2 regions of the Shewanella sp. 1311 genome follow, and region 2 is predicted to be linked to the other one. Evidence: predicted binding sites of a transcription regulator. Region 2 holds the regulator's gene; the other holds the start of a gene.
The links. Region 2 encodes MetJ, which represses methionine synthesis genes. Its sites were predicted from a motif close to TAGACGTCTAGACGTCTA; they were not measured.

Region 1 (7,878 bases), 2.0 Mb from region 2:
GTCCCATGGGGTGATTTGCGCCAATCGCGAAGCGAATATCACTGGTGCGGCACTGTCCGATGGTTTGATTATCACGCCTTCTCACAATCCGCCTCAAGATGGCGGGATCAAATACAATCCACCCCATGGCGGACCTGCCGAAGGTAATATCACGGCTTGGATTGAGTCGCGGGCCAATGATTACTTGCGCCAAGCGTTAGCTGGCGTGCAAAAATTAGCGTATGCCGAAGCGCTGGCCTCAGGCTATGTCAACGCCATTGATTTGATCACACCCTATGTAGCTGATTTAGAGAATGTTATCGATATGCAAGCGATTGCCAATGCTAAGCTGCGTATCGGTGTAGACCCGCTCGGTGGTTCAGGGATTTTCTACTGGGCACCGATTGCCGCGCGTTATGGGCTCGATATCACCTTAGTTAATGATAAAGTTGACCCAAGCTTTAGCTTTATGCCGCTGGATAAAGACGGCAAAATCCGCATGGATTGCTCGTCTCCCTATGCGATGGCAGGGTTACTCGCCCATAAAGAATCCTTTGATTTATGCCTTAGCAATGATCCTGACTATGACCGCCACGGCATTGTCTGCCCTGGTACAGGCTTGATGGACCCTAATCACTACCTTGCGGTCGCTATCGATTATTTACTGACGCACAGACCGGATTGGAGCGATAGCTTAGCCATAGGTAAAACCTTAGTATCGAGTGCGCTTATCGATAAAATCTGTGCTTTCCATGGCAAAAAGTTACTCGAAGTGCCTGTGGGTTTTAAGTGGTTTGTTGATGGTTTAGCCGAAGCCACCATCGCCTTTGGCGGTGAAGAGAGCGCTGGCGCGGCGTTTTTGCGCCGTGATGGCACTACGTGGTGTACAGATAAAGACGGCTTTATTCTTGGGTTACTTGCCGCAGAAATTCTTGCGGTGACAGGTAAAACTCCAGGTCAACGCCATCAAGAGCTAGTAAAACAATTTGGCCAAAGCTTTTACAAGCGTATCGATAGCCCAATCAGTCTTGAAAACAAGGCCAAATTTGCGTTATTAAATGCTGAAACCTTAAATGCCACAGTGCTTGCGGGTGAGGCAATCGAAAACGTGTTAACCCATGCACCGGGCAATAATGCGGCCATTGGTGGCATTAAAGTGACTACGGCGAATGGTTGGTTTGCGGCGCGTCCATCGGGCACGGAAGCGTTATTTAAAATCTACGGCGAGAGTTTTATCAGTGAGCAGCATTTAGCTGAAATTATCAAAGATGCGCAGGCATTAATTGATAAGGCGCTGAACGCTTAATGCAGCAGTAGGTTTATAAAGTATAAAAAAACAAACGCACTCAGATCTGAGTGCGTTTTTGTTTGTGTCTAATGTCAGTTATGAGTATTAAACTCATGCTGATTTGACTGTATTTAGTACTCAATATGACAACTCGGTAAGTTATTCTTATCAATGTAATTTTGGTGGTATTCCTCTGCCACATGGAACTGTTGCAATGGCACTATTTCAGTCACGATATGGCGTAATCCCCAACGACCTGATCGGGCAAAAGCTAATTTTGAGGCTTCTGCTGCGGCTTTTTGTTCACTGTCATGGAAGAAAATCGTGCTGCGATATTGAGTGCCTATATCTCCACCTTGCATGTTCAGGCTGGTTGGATTGTGGTTTTTCCAAAATACCTCGAGCAAGTCTTCATAACTGACCAGGGCAGAGTCAAACTCCACTTGTACCACTTCGGCGTGGCCCGTTTTGCCTTTTTTGACTTCTTCATAGGTGGTCGCGCTATTATTGCCGCCCATGTAACCGCAGGTGGCATTCGAAACGCCATTCACTTGTCTAAAAAAATACTCTACGCCCCAGAAACAGCCGGCACCAAAGGTTGCTAACGCCATAATCAAATCCAATAGAAGTCTAGATGGCTAAGGATTGTGATAAAACTCTCGCGCAAAAGCAAGCCTCTAGCAGGAATATTTATGCTGGACGATTTTTCGATAAGATGATGGGAAATTTACACTCGGCATAGCAAAGCGCCGCGTTGATCTTATTCCGTTCAAAACTGGGTCCTATGGCGATAAATGTCTGAGAACAGCATTAAAAACATGTGTTAGTATTGAAGCCGCTTTTTAAGGTGCGAGTCAGCCTAACCGCGATGAGATGAATGCTTGAGTGGTTATGGCTATCTGCACTGATGCTATTGCGCCGTTACTGTTACACACCATTATAAGGAGAATTCTGTGTTACAAGCTCTGTTAGATTCAAAGGATTTTTTAGCGCTCACCTTAGCCCATCCTGAACAGTTCGATGGCGAGTTTTCATTTAGCTTAGGCGACCATACCCAAGTTGAAGTGTGGGATACCGGCGTTATCGTTTTTGAGCCCGCTCAGAATGAAGGAAAAGATGTCGTCCTTTCTTGTGGTGTTCACGGTAACGAGACTGCGCCCATTGAACTCTGCAATGGCTTAATTAAGCAGCTTTTACAGCAAAAGATCATCGCGAAACAGCGCACTTTATTCCTAATTGGTAATCCATTAGCGATTAATAACGGCACGCGGATTATCGATGAGAACATGAATCGTCTCTTTAGTGGTGAGCATTCCAATCCTCCGGGATTAGTCAATCCTGAGCGAGTGCGCGCCAAAAAACTCGAAGCCTATATCGACCGTTTTTATACCGCGGTTGCCGATGGTCGTCAGCGCATTCATTATGATCTGCACACGGCGATGCGCGCCTCGAAGCATGAAAAGTTCGCTATCTATCCCTATCGTCCAGGGCGTGCCTTTAGCGGCGAGCAAATTATGTTTCTAGCCGCTAGCGGCGTCGATACAGTACTTTTTCACCACGAACCGACCACGACCTTTAGCTATTTTTCCTCCGAACGCTACGGCGCCGATGCCTTTACCATTGAGCTTGGCAAAGTCTATCCCATGGGGCAGAACGACATGACGCGTTTTATCGCGACCCATGAAATGTTTATGCGCTTGATCACCGCTAAGCCGTTGGAGTTGGATGCATTTGATGCCGATAAGGTTAACTTGTACCAAGTGTGCCGCGTCATCAATAAACATTTCGATGATTTTGAATTTACCTTCGCAACCGATGTCGAAAACTTCAGATCTTTCCCGAAGGGCTTTGTCTTAGCGCGGGAAGGTGGGCAAGAAATTAAAGTGGAACATGAGTTTGAGTCTGTCGTGTTTCCTAATGCCAAAGTGCCTATTGGCAATCGCACTGTGATTTGCCTGATCCCTGCGGTGAATGCGGACGTGCGTTAGGCTTGTAAAGCAATATATACATGCGAGGCAGGGATAACTTGTGGTTTGAGCTATGCCAATGGTTGATAGGTAGTTTACGTTAACGTAATGTTCGTCGGGCATATTCGTATAAACAGACGCATCAAAACGCTTTGGTGCGTAATGAGATAACAAGAGCACAATATGAGCAAAGCAACACTCAACACTGATACAGTGCACCGTGTCGGCTTCTTGGATAAGGCATCGCTACACATTCCTATCCTTCGAATTCTACAAGCCGACGGCACCACTTATGAAACCGCGGTTTTGCCTGTGATAGATGAAACCTTAGCCACTAAAATTTACGATACCTGCGTATTCACTCGGGTACTCGATGAACGTATGTTAGGTGCCCAGCGTCAAGGGCGCATCAGCTTCTACATGACCTGTACGGGTGAAGAAGCGGCGATTGTCGGCAGTGTGGCCGCACTCGATCAAGAGGACGTTATCCTCGCGCAATACCGTGAGCATGCGGCGTTGCGTTATCGCGGCTTTACCACTGAACAGTTTATGAATCAGATGTTCAGTAACGAGAAAGATCTTGGTAAAGGTCGCCAAATGCCAATCCATTACGGCAGTGCGGCATTGCATTATCAAACGATTTCTTCACCCCTTGCGACACAAATCCCGCAGGCGACAGGTGTGGGCTACAGCTTAAAAATGCAAGGTAAGCGCAAAGTCGCAGTTTGCTATTTTGGCGAAGGTGCAGCATCTGAAGGGGACTTCCATGCAGGTCTAAACATGGCCGCAGTATTGAAGTGTCCAGTGATTTTCTTCTGTCGTAACAATGGCTACGCCATTTCAACCCCAACTGAAGAGCAGTTTGCCGGTAACGGCATTGCGAGCCGCGGCGTGGGTTATGGCATGCACACCATTCGTGTTGACGGCAATGACATGTTGGCCGTGTTAGCGGCAACGCAGCAAGCCCGTGCCTATGCGATTGAGCATAATGCGCCTGTGCTGATTGAAGCCATGACTTACCGTCTCGGCGCGCATTCATCATCAGACGATCCATCAGGTTATCGCTCGAAAGATGAAGAAGCCAAGTGGCAGCAACACGATCCGGTTAAACGCTTCAAATTATGGCTTATCAACAAAGGTTGGTTAGCTGAAGCGGATGACGTGAAACTGCATGAGAAATATCGTGAAGAAGTATTGGCTGCGGTAAAAGTGGCTGAAAAAATTCCTGTGCCTATGCTGGATGAAATTATTGAAGATGTGTACGACAAGCCGACGCCAGTGCTGAGAAAGCAACTCGCCGATCTTAAAGAACATATCAAGAAATATCCGCAAGCCTATCCAAAAAGTGCAGGGAGACTATAAGCCGTGGCTGAAATGAATATGTTACAGGCCGTCAATGAGGCCTTGTCGATCGCCATGCAAGCCGATGAGCGCATGGTGGTTTTTGGTGAAGATGTGGGTCACTTTGGCGGGGTATTTCGCGCCACTTCCGGTCTTCAAGAAAAATTCGGTCGCGATCGCTGCTTTAATACCCCGCTGACAGAGCAAGGTATTGCCGGTTTTGCCAATGGTTTAGCCTCAAATGGCATGACTGCTGTGGCTGAAATCCAATTCGCCGATTATATCTTTCCGGCGTTCGATCAAATCGTCAACGAGTCGGCCAAGTTCCGTTACCGCAGCGGCAATGAATTCGATGTCGGTGGGTTAGTGTTCCGTACGCCCTATGGCGGCGGCATCGCTGGCGGCCATTATCACTCTCAATCACCCGAAGCTTATTTTACCCAGACACCGGGATTAAAAGTGGTGGTGCCACGTAACCCAGAGCAAGCCAAAGGCCTGCTGTTGGCGTCAATTCGTGACAAAAACCCAGTGATCTTCTTTGAGCCTAAGCGTTTATATCGCGCATCGGTTGGCGAAGTGCCAGCGGGCGATTATGAAATTGAACTGGGCAAGGCTGAAGTGGTTCGCGAAGGTAAAGACATCACCTTAGTGGCGTGGGGCGCGCAAATGGAAATCCTTGAAAAAGCCGCCGATATGGCCGCTAAAGAAGGGATCTCCTGCGAAATTATTGATTTACGCACCTTGTCACCCTGGGATATCGATACCGTTGCCGATTCAGTCAAAAAGACCGGACGTTTGCTGGTTAACCATGAAGCGCCATTAACCGGTGGTTTTGCCGGTGAAATTGCCGCGACAATCCAGCAAGAATGCTTCTTGTATCTAGAGTCGCCCATCAGCCGCGTTTGTGGTTTAGATACCCCGTACCCACTCATTCATGAAAAAGAATACATGCCTGATGCGTTCAAAACGTTTGAAGCCATCAAAGCATCAGTGACCTTCTAGGAGTCCGGTATGATTAAAGATTTTATTTTGCCGGATATTGGCGAAGGTGTAGTGGAGTGTGAATTGGTTGAATGGTTGGTCAAAGAAGGCGACACAGTCGTTGAAGATCAGCCGATTGCCGATGTCATGACAGACAAAGCCCTAGTGCAAATCCCTGCGCCTTTTGCGGGCGTAGTCACTAAATTGTATTACGCCAAAGGCGATATTGCGAAAGTGCATGCGCCGCTTTATGCCGTACAAATTGAAGGTGCCGTTGAAATCGCGAGTGAAGAGTCTATTGCGACTGAACCTGCTGCGACGACTGCAAAAGTAACTGAGCCTGTGGCGGCAACAACTGCCAATACGTCATCCAGTTCATCCGTCAGTATTGAAGAATTCTTACTACCGGATATCGGCGAAGGCATTGTTGAATGTGAACTCGTCGAATGGCTAGTGAGCGAAGGTGATTGGGTTGAGGAAGATCAACCGATTGCGGACGTGATGACAGATAAAGCGCTGGTGCAAATTCCTGCCATTAAAGCGGGTAAAATTGCCAAACTGCATTATCGTAAAGGTCAGCTGGCAAAAGTGCATGCGCCTTTATTTGCCATTGAAGTTGAACAGGCGGCTTCTGCACCTGCGGCGACAACAAACACTGATACTGTGGCCAATGCGGCACCGGCAACGCAGGCTGTAAGTGCAGAACCTGCTCGCCAAGGTAAATCCTTAGCCAGCCCTGCGGTTCGTCGCATGGCGCGGTCGTTAGATATCGATTTGAGCCAAGTACCTGGCACAGGAAAGCACGGCCGTGTGTACAAGGAAGACATCACTCGTTTCCAACAAGGCACGAGCAATGTTTCTGCTCCAAGTACGACTCAGGTAAAAGAGGCGCCAGCTCAAGCGACGCAAGCATCTCAAACCCAAGTTCCAACATCGACAGTGACTCAACGCGCTGACACGGTTGAGCCGATTCGCGGCGTAAAAGCTGTGATGGCACGCATGATGGTTGAGTCGGTGTCGAGCATTCCGCACTTTACCTATTGCGAAGAGTTTGATTTAACAGACTTAGTTGCACTGCGTGAAAGCATGAAAGTGAAGTATTCGTCCGATGAAGTGAAGCTGACTATGATGCCTTTCTTCATGAAGTCGATGTCGCTCGCGTTAAGTCAGTTCCCTGTGATGAATAGCCAAGTGAATGCTGATTGCACTGAGCTGACTTACAAGGCGCGCCACAATATCGGCATGGCGGTGGATTCTAAAGTCGGCCTCTTGGTGCCAAACATCAAAGATGTGCAGGACAAGAGCATTTTAGAAGTGGCGGCAGAAATCACCCGCCTGACCCAAGCAGCCCGCAGTGGCCGCGTGGCGCCAGCGGATCTGAAAGACGGCACGATTTCAATCTCTAACATTGGCGCCTTAGGTGGCACAGTGGCAACGCCTATTATCAACAAACCTGAGGTGGCGATTGTGGCCTTAGGTAAGTTGCAAACCTTGCCGCGTTTTAACGCAAAAGGGGAAGTCGAAGCCCGCCGAATCATGCAAGTGAGCTGGTCTGGCGACCACAGAGTGATCGATGGCGGTACCATTGCTCGCTTCTGTAATCTGTGGAAACAATATCTGGAGCAGCCGCAAGAGATGTTATTGGCCATGCGTTAAGCCGCTGGCACGCAGATTTGACAGTAAAAGGACGCTTTAGAGCGTCCTTTTTTATTTGCTTTGCACAAATGGGTTAATCTTTTGATCCCGATTACGTATAATTCCCGGACGTAGTTATCCTGATGGATGTGTTATGAGTCAGTTTGCCCCCAGCATAGAAACCATTGATTACCCGTTTCCGCCTAAGCCAGTTCCTTTGTCCGATGCGCAAAAAGCCGATTACAAGGCGCGTATCAAACAACTGCTCATTGAAAAAGATGCCGTTCTGGTTGCCCACTATTATACCGATCCTGAAATCCAAGCCCTTGCCGAAGAAACCGGCGGCTGCGTTTCAGACTCATTAGAAATGGCGCGCTTTGGCCGCGATCACCCAGCAAAAACCTTAATCGTTGCTGGGGTCAAGTTTATGGGCGAAACCGCCAAGATTTTAAGCCCAGAAAAAACCATTTTAATGCCGACCTTAGAAGCCACTTGTTCATTGGACTTAGGTTGTCCAATCGATAAGTTCAGTGCTTTCTGCGACGCGCACCCAGATCATACTGTGGTGGTTTACGCCAATACCTCGGCTGCCGTTAAAGCGCGCGCCGACTGGGTGGTGACCTCCAGTATTGCCCTCGAAATCGTTGAGCACTTAGACAGCGAAGGTAAAAAGATCATTTGGGGACC
Region 2 (7,878 bases):
GAGCAGTAAGACGCCAATGCGTTTACGCGGCCCAGCGCAGCGGCGGTGTACCTTTTGGGTTAACAGATTCACCTGCGACTGGGGCACCAGCGTCACTAAACTTAAGTCACCACTAAACAAAGGTTTAGCATCACGACTTAATAAACGAGCAAAACTGCGGCGATAATGTTCTGCATCGGCACTGACTAACGCCACTAGGCCGAGATCTGTGTTGATCTGTTGTTCGCTGATCCCTAATGCTTGTGCCTCGGCATCGAGCAATCTTTGCACTTGTTTTTGATTTTCAGCGGTATAGGCAAGCTCAACCCTTTGATGGGCAGAGGTCCAATGGGCCAATGGCGTTAAACCCGCGGCAATCAATAAATCTAATAAACGAGTTAACTCTCCCGTAAGCTTAAAGCCGAACAGCACAACAGCATTGAGGTTAGTCACCACAGGTGCGCTCGCCGACGAACTATGGGGCGCAATCAAGGTAAAGTCGGTGTGTGATGCATAACTTGAGCGCACCGCTAAACTCACTTCGGTATTAAACAAAGGCTGCAAAGTGCGCGAATGCAATACTGGCGAGCCTAAACGCGCTAAGCGGTCAGCTTCGGCAAGTGACATGCTTTTGAGTAATTTAGCATCGTTGATCTTATTCGGGTCAGCGTTGAACACCCCTTCCACATCGGTCCAAATGGTCACGCGCTCAATATCGGCAAGGCTGGCAATCAAGCTGGCACTAAAATCTGAACCATTACGACCAAGTAATAAAGTATCGCCGCGCTCGTTAGCGCAGATAAATCCTGTGATCACTAGTCGTTCATTGGGATGTGCGGCCAATAGCGCTTGTACTTTAGCGCGGGATTCTTGCACCCGAATTTGCGGCACGGCGGCTTCATCGGCCACTAAAATTGAACAGGCATCCACATGGCTTGCCGCCACACCAGATTCGCGCAGCAGCGCCGCCATCAGGCGCGCCGACCAACGCTCGCCAAAGCTCACCACATGGTTAACTTGGTATTCGTTACGTTCGTCGAGGGACAATAAACTGATGAGTTGCGCCTGATCTGTCGCCAAACGCTCGCGCAGATCGCGGGCTTGTTCGTTCGACAATAACTGCTCTACCAACCCTTGTTGGTAGCTGGTCAGCACTTGTAATTCTTCTTGCCACAGCTGACCCGCATCACGCAGCGCTAATAATTTATACAGGAAATTCGTGCTCTTACCCGCCGCAGAGACCACCACAAGGTCATCGCTATGACCGTGGGTTAACAGGATATGGGCGACTCGACGATAACAATCGGCATCCGCTAAACTGGAGCCACCAAATTTATGTAAGTGACAACGTGCCATCTATTATTCCTCTACTGACAAGCCGCAACGGCGGCTAATCCTGCTTGAATATCTGCAACTAAATCGGCGGCATCTTCAATACCCACCGATAAACGCAATAGGGTGTCTTTAATGCCTGCCTCAAAACGCGCCTGCGGCTCCATGGCTCTGTGGGTCATAGTGGCGGGCACGGCCACTAAACTTTCGACGCCACCTAAACTTTCCGCCACGCTAAATAAGCTAAGTGCACCTAAAAAGGCCACGACTTCGGCCTCGCCGCCCTTGAGCTCAAAACTCAGCATAGCGCCAAAGCCTTTTTGTTGCTTGGCTGCAATGGTGTGACCAGGGTGATCCGCAAGACCAGGGTAATAAACTTTGCTCACCACAGGGCTTTGCGTCAATACCTCAACAATGCGCTGGGCATTGGCTTGATGTTCACGAATTCGCACCGCTAAGGTGCGTAGGCCGCGCAGGGTTAAGTAACTATCAAATGCCGATCCCGTTAAGCCTAGAGTGTTCGACCACCAATGTAAGCTTTCGCCGATTTGTGCATCTTTAGCAACCACAGCGCCGCCAACCACATCGCTGTGACCATTGATGTATTTAGTGGTGGAGTGGATAACGATATCCGCGCCTAATAATAGGGGTTGTTGCAATATCGGCGATAAAAAAGTGTTATCGACCACCACCAGCGCGCCGACCTCATGGCTCGCCTTGGCAATGGCTTCGATATCCACCACACGCAATAGCGGGTTAGACGGGGTTTCGAGCCACACCATCTTAGGATGTTGCCCGATAGCGGCGGCTAACGCTTGGCTGTCGTTTTGATCGACCACAATCAACTTAAACTGGCCTTTCTTCGCCAAGTTAGTAAATAAACGGTAAGAACCGCCGTAACAATCATGGGGCACCACCAACAGGTCATCAGGGCCGAGCAATGTGGTCACTAGGGTGATGGCCGCCATGCCAGTGCATGTCACTATGCCAGTGGCGCCCTTTTCTAATTGGGCTAATGCTTCACCTAAAATGCAGCGCGTTGGGTTGCCTGAACGACTGTAATCGAATTCGCGGGGATTTTTATGACCATCGAAGGCGTAATTAGTCGACAAATAAATCGGTGGCACAACTGCACCATATTGAGTATCGCTTTCGATACCCTGACGCACTGCCAGTGTGGCTAATTGACGCTCTGCCATGGGTGGACTCCTAAATTCGGTAGACTGATAGAGATGTCTGGACGTCTAAATGTACCTAAGCCCAAGGCCATCGTCAATAGGCGTGAAGACGTTTAGACGTCTGAACATAAAGAAATCTGTTTGCAATCACAAAGAAATAGTAGCAATAATTTGACTGTTCTTTGTAAGGGTTTAAAATCTGCCCCGAATTTAGCGTTATAACAGGTGAGTCAATGACTGAATGGAATGGGGAATACATCAGCCCCTATGCTGAACATGGCAAGAAGAATGAACAAGTAAAGAAAATTACTGTGTCTATTCCGCTCAAAGTGCTTAAGGTCCTTACGGACGAACGTACGCGTCGTCAGGTCAATAATTTGCGTCACGCCACCAACAGCGAGCTGTTGTGTGAGGCATTTTTGCACGCCTACACTGGCCAGCCATTGCCTAACGATGAAGATCTGTCAAAAGATAGCCCAGACAGCATTCCCGCCGAAGCCAAGTTGCTGATGGACGAGATGGGGATCGAGTGGGAAGACATGGAATAGCGACTTGTCGCTTTCAAAGTCATATCACAGTGCTCATCAATAGGGATCGTTAACGATCCCTTTTTGTTTATATGGAATCCTATGTTTTCTCTAATAGATCCACAGACACTCGCCTTAGCCTCGCTGGTCGTGTTTCTTGGCGCCTTAACCCAGAGCCTGATTGGGTTTGGCCTAGCGGTTGTCGCCAGTCCTTTGCTGTATATCGTCGATCCGCAGCTCGTACCTGCGCCTGTTATTGCTATGGGTTTCTCCATCGCCCTGCTGACCTTAGTGCGTGAGCGTGGTCATTTAGAATTCAATGGCTTGCAATATGCACTTATAGGTCGCGTGCCCGGCGGTTTTATCGGCGCGAGTCTGTTGCTGTTTGCACCTCAGCCCATACTCGGGTTATCCATCGCCGCCATTGTAGCGGTCGCGGTGATCCTTAGCCTGTATAAATTCAGCCTACCCGTGAATAAGAAAACCCTCTTCGGCGCGGGTGTCGTCTCGGGGATTTTCGGTAATATTGCTGCTATTGGTGGTCCGCCGATGGCGATTCTATTGTCAGGCAAAGACGCTTCGCAGTTTCGCGCCGCCCTGTCGGCCTTCTTCATTTTTAGCTCCACCATAGCTATGGTCATTCTGGCGATCACTGGTTTATTAGAATTGAAGCACCTGTGGCTGTCGTTACTATTGCTGCCTTCAGTACTTTTAGGGTATTTAGTCGCGGGGCGATTGGTAGGCCGTGTCGATAAAGAGAAGACAAAAATGGCGACCTTAGTCCTGTGCAGTATCAGCGCCTTAGTGCTAACGGTGAAGTCGGTTATCGAACTCTTACCCCAATAAGCGTCCTGCTTGTACTGGCAAACCTTCTCAAAATTCAAACAATAAAAAAGCACTGACATTGTCAGTGCTTTTTCTTTATCTATCAATATGTAAAGTCAACTTACACTCAGCTTAAATAGCTTTGCCCTGCATACACAATAAAGTGTCTTAGCGCGAGCACGCCGGTTAAACTCGCGCAGGCCACCATGATCATCGCGCCCTTAGTGTGGCGAGTTGCTGCGGGTAACAACATGAACAGCAATGGAATACCAAAACCAATCCCGACGACGCCAATCCAGAACACGCTTGCCCATAGCCCAGAGGTTAACGACGCTAAAGCCGCAGCCGCTGCGCCGCCCTTGAAGTACAAGGCGCAGAACAACATGAACAGGAACAGGATTTCAATCGCCATCACAGGCAATTCTAACCCGTGCATCTTAGCCAAAGTCTTATCATGGCTATCGGTCTTAAACAGCAAGAGTGCCAGTACCGCATTTGCCGCAGCGCCCGCCGATAAACCCGACACTAAAAACAGCGCAGGCAGTACCGCAGTGTTGAGCATAGGGTAAGCATTCATCGCCGAAATTAAGAAGCCAGTGTAAGCCCCTACACCAATGGCAAGGACAAACAACAATACTTCAATCAGCTTTCGAAATGGCATAAGTAACTTAGCGATGGGCGTTAAGAAACCCAAACCCCATTTTGGTAAATCATCCCGCAGCACAATAATGGCGTACGCAAAGGCTAAGGGAGAATACGCCAGTAGCGCCAGCACTCCAATGGCCATCACGGACTGGAAGTTATAGTGAATTAAGATCAGCCAGAAGTGGAAGGGTTTGGTTAAATCAAACACTAAGCAAGCTAGACCTAAGCTAATCGCCACAGGCCCAATAATGGCTGCCGCCTTAAGAATGCTGCTTTCAGCTCCCGCGCTGAGTTCCTTATTCGCCCAGCGTAAACCAATGCCAATCAATAAACTGCCCGCGGATAACCCCGCCATAAACAGGTAAACGGCAATGACCCAGTGCCAAGTGATAGGATCATATTGCGCCATGTCGCCCCAAGTATTGTTCATAATCAAATCCCCCCTCTTTTGGTAGGAACGCGATATACCCTAGGTTTAGTGCCTAAATGGGTTTTATCTTGGTATGTGATTTTAGTGTTGAGCATGATGGCCACGTCACTCTGCGGATCATTGGCATCACCAAACACTAAGGCATCGGTTGGACACACAGTCACACAAGCAGGCTCTTCGCCCCGCGCTAAACGACTGTCTTTACAGAAGTTACACTTATCCGCCGCCTTGGTTTCTGGGTTCATAAAGCGCACTTTGTAGGGGCACGCTGCCACACAGTACATACAGCCGACACACTTCTCGGTATGGATAGAGATAATGCCGTCTTCACCCACATAGGCTGCGCCCGTTGGGCATACCTTAACGCAGGGCGCATCTTCACATTGCTGGCAAGATACCCTGTGATATTTGAAATGCAGATTGGGCATCTCACCAAAGGGGCCTTCCACACGCACTTGCAGACGAGTAACGCCTTCGGGTACGCCATTTTCACTGCGACACGCCACGTTACAGGCTTGGCAGCCGATGCACTTATTCTCGTCGTGCACCATTACATATCGTTTATTCATTTAAGCCTCCGATTAGCGCTTTACCAGCGTGACGCCCGTGGTGTGCACAGTCATGCCACACACAGGAGCCGTCACGTGCGGCAGTAAGTTACCGCAGTGGACACCTTTGCCCGTTGCTCTGACCAACTCTTTGTTTTTAGAACCAAAGCCCATGTAAGCAAACACAGTATCTTGGCGAATGCCCGGCGTGACTAAGGCATGGCCTTCTTCTGTGCCAACACTGCTGGTGAGGCGGATTGGGTCGCCATTACTGATCCCTAATTTGCCCGCAGTAACAGGGTGAACCCACACAGCGTTATCCGACATAAGGTTAGCGAGCATAGGCACATTGTGGGTGGCGCCATTGGTGTGCACCGCCACTTTGCCTTGGATAAAGTACAGCTCATCTGCTTTTTTAAGATGCACTTCGCGGAACTTGATCCCCCCACGGCCCGGTGCCATGGCTTCCACTTTCGCGGAAGTGAGTTCAATCTTGCCACTCGGGGTTTTAAAGGTGAGTGCACTGGCGTAAGTGCCGTCGTCATCCATTGGCCGTGCGCCTGGATAGGCTTGAGTGAAATCATTCACCATCTTGGCTTCGCGCAGCATGAGCGGTTTACCAAAACTCACAAAACCTTCGTCTTTGATACGGCGCAGCAGGTCAGTGTCGCGGTTCACCTGCAGCATTTGTAGGGTTTCCATGTTTTCCCATGGATAGAACTCGCCAAGGCCCATAGCCACACCCACATCCTTAAAGATCTGCCAAGAAGGCTTAGTATCACCTAAGGTTTCAACCACACGTTGGCGCACATAATAGGCGGGATTTTTACCGGATTTATCAGCAATTTCTTCATCACGTTCAAGATAAGTCGATTCAGGTAAAATCACGTCCGCATAGGCGGCGGTTTCGCTGATATACACATCACACACGGCGATAAAGTCGAGCTTTTTCATCGCTTCAACAACGCGTGCTCTGTCTGTCATGGTTTGCATTGGGTTAGTGCGTGACATCACCCAGCCGTGTAACTGGTAAGGCACAGCGCTTAAGGTAGCATCGAGAATGGTTTGGTAGACGCCGCCCGATGTCCACATCATGGCGTACTGTTCTTCCACTTGATCGATTCGTTTCGCTGCTGGTTTTGGCATGTCTTTCACGCCGGGTTTGGCCAATACGGGCGCAACCGCTTCACCGGCAAGCTTGTTGTAATCACTGGGTTTCTGGCCGATATAAATCCCGCCCTTACGCTCAATATTACCAATCAAGACGTTGGCGGCGTACAGGGCGCGGCGCATCTCAAACTCTTCGGTGGTAAAGGTGGCTCTGTGACCAAAATCGACCACGGCATGGGGCGCTTTAGCGGCATATTCGTGGGCGATGCGGCGAATGTCTTTGGCAGGTACATCGGAAATGGTTTCGGCCCATTCAGGGGTATAAGCTTTCACTTCGGCGGCAAAGGCTTCGAAGCCTTCCACATAGCGCGCGACGAATGCCTTGTCGTAAAGATTATCTTCAATCAATACATGGCATAACGCCAAGGCGACGGCCACGTCGGTTCCGGGGCGAATGGCATACCATTCATCGGCTTTATCGGCCACGACGGAGAATCTTGGCTCGAAGACCACCAGCTTGGCACCTTTGTCCATTTGCGCCGCCATCATGCCGCGGGTTTCGGACATATTGATGCCTTCGTACAGGTTATGGCCGAAGTTAATGATGTATTTAGAGTTACTTAAATCTCGTTTGACCTTAGTGCCAAAAATAGCCTTAGCGGCAATTTCATAACCACCAGGGCAAGTCGAAGCGTGGGTAAAGATATTGGGACTGCCAAAGGCGGTCGCGAGGTGAAACAAATGCTTTTCTTGTGAGCCCGATTTTGACGAGAATGCCACGGCTTCTGGGCCATGTTCTTTTTTGATTTTATTTAGATTTTCGGCGATAAGTTGATAAGCCTCATCCCAACTGATCTCGGCCCATTTGCCTTCGCCACGTTCGCCAACCCGCTTTAACGGTTTAACGATACGCTGTGGATCGTACAGTAAGCTATGGCCTGCGCCGCCACGGGCACACACTTTACCGCCAAAGGACTTAGCGGCCTTGTTGCCACTAATGAAGACGTTTTTGCCCTCAATCACCCGCGCCGAAATCGGACAACGGGTTGAACACATTTCGCAAATACTGGCAATTTCCTTGCCCATGCCCTTTAGCTGCTTATTCTCTAATGCCGCTAAGCTGCCCGGCAGCAGACTGGCTAACGCACACGTGGCGCTGCTCGCTCCCGCTCCCTTTAAAAAGGTTCGCCTATTAAGCTCAATCATGGTTACCTCCATCACGCTCATCCCACCCGTCAGTCGCCATTTGTGGCGCCATCGAGCAGAGGTTTGCTCACTGATTTGATTACTTTTTTAGTTATAAA

Region 1: the regulator MetJ is predicted to act here: its motif matches at 1,891-1,908, upstream of msrA (peptide-methionine (S)-S-oxide reductase MsrA).

Annotation. Positions count from the first base shown of each region.
Region 1 is NZ_CM181686.1:73,249-81,126, reverse strand. Features, by position in the region: gene pgm (phosphoglucomutase (alpha-D-glucose-1,6-bisphosphate-dependent)) at 1-1,285, shown strand, start outside; gene msrA (peptide-methionine (S)-S-oxide reductase MsrA) at 1,399-1,878, opposite strand; gene astE (succinylglutamate desuccinylase) at 2,221-3,255, shown strand; gene AC5YB3_RS00450 (thiamine pyrophosphate-dependent dehydrogenase E1 component subunit alpha) at 3,418-4,596, shown strand; gene AC5YB3_RS00445 (alpha-ketoacid dehydrogenase subunit beta) at 4,600-5,577, shown strand; gene AC5YB3_RS00440 (dihydrolipoyllysine-residue acetyltransferase) at 5,587-7,212, shown strand; gene nadA (quinolinate synthase NadA) at 7,346-7,878, shown strand, end outside.
Region 2 is NZ_CM181686.1:3,266,039-3,273,916, reverse strand. Features, by position in the region: gene AC5YB3_RS14735 (bifunctional aspartate kinase/homoserine dehydrogenase II) at 1-1,335, opposite strand, end outside; gene metB (cystathionine gamma-synthase) at 1,347-2,510, opposite strand; gene metJ (met regulon transcriptional regulator MetJ) at 2,723-3,037, shown strand; gene AC5YB3_RS14720 (sulfite exporter TauE/SafE family protein) at 3,119-3,862, shown strand; gene nrfD (NrfD/PsrC family molybdoenzyme membrane anchor subunit) at 3,969-4,916, opposite strand; gene AC5YB3_RS14710 (4Fe-4S dicluster domain-containing protein) at 4,919-5,485, opposite strand; gene phsA (thiosulfate reductase PhsA) at 5,498-7,780, opposite strand.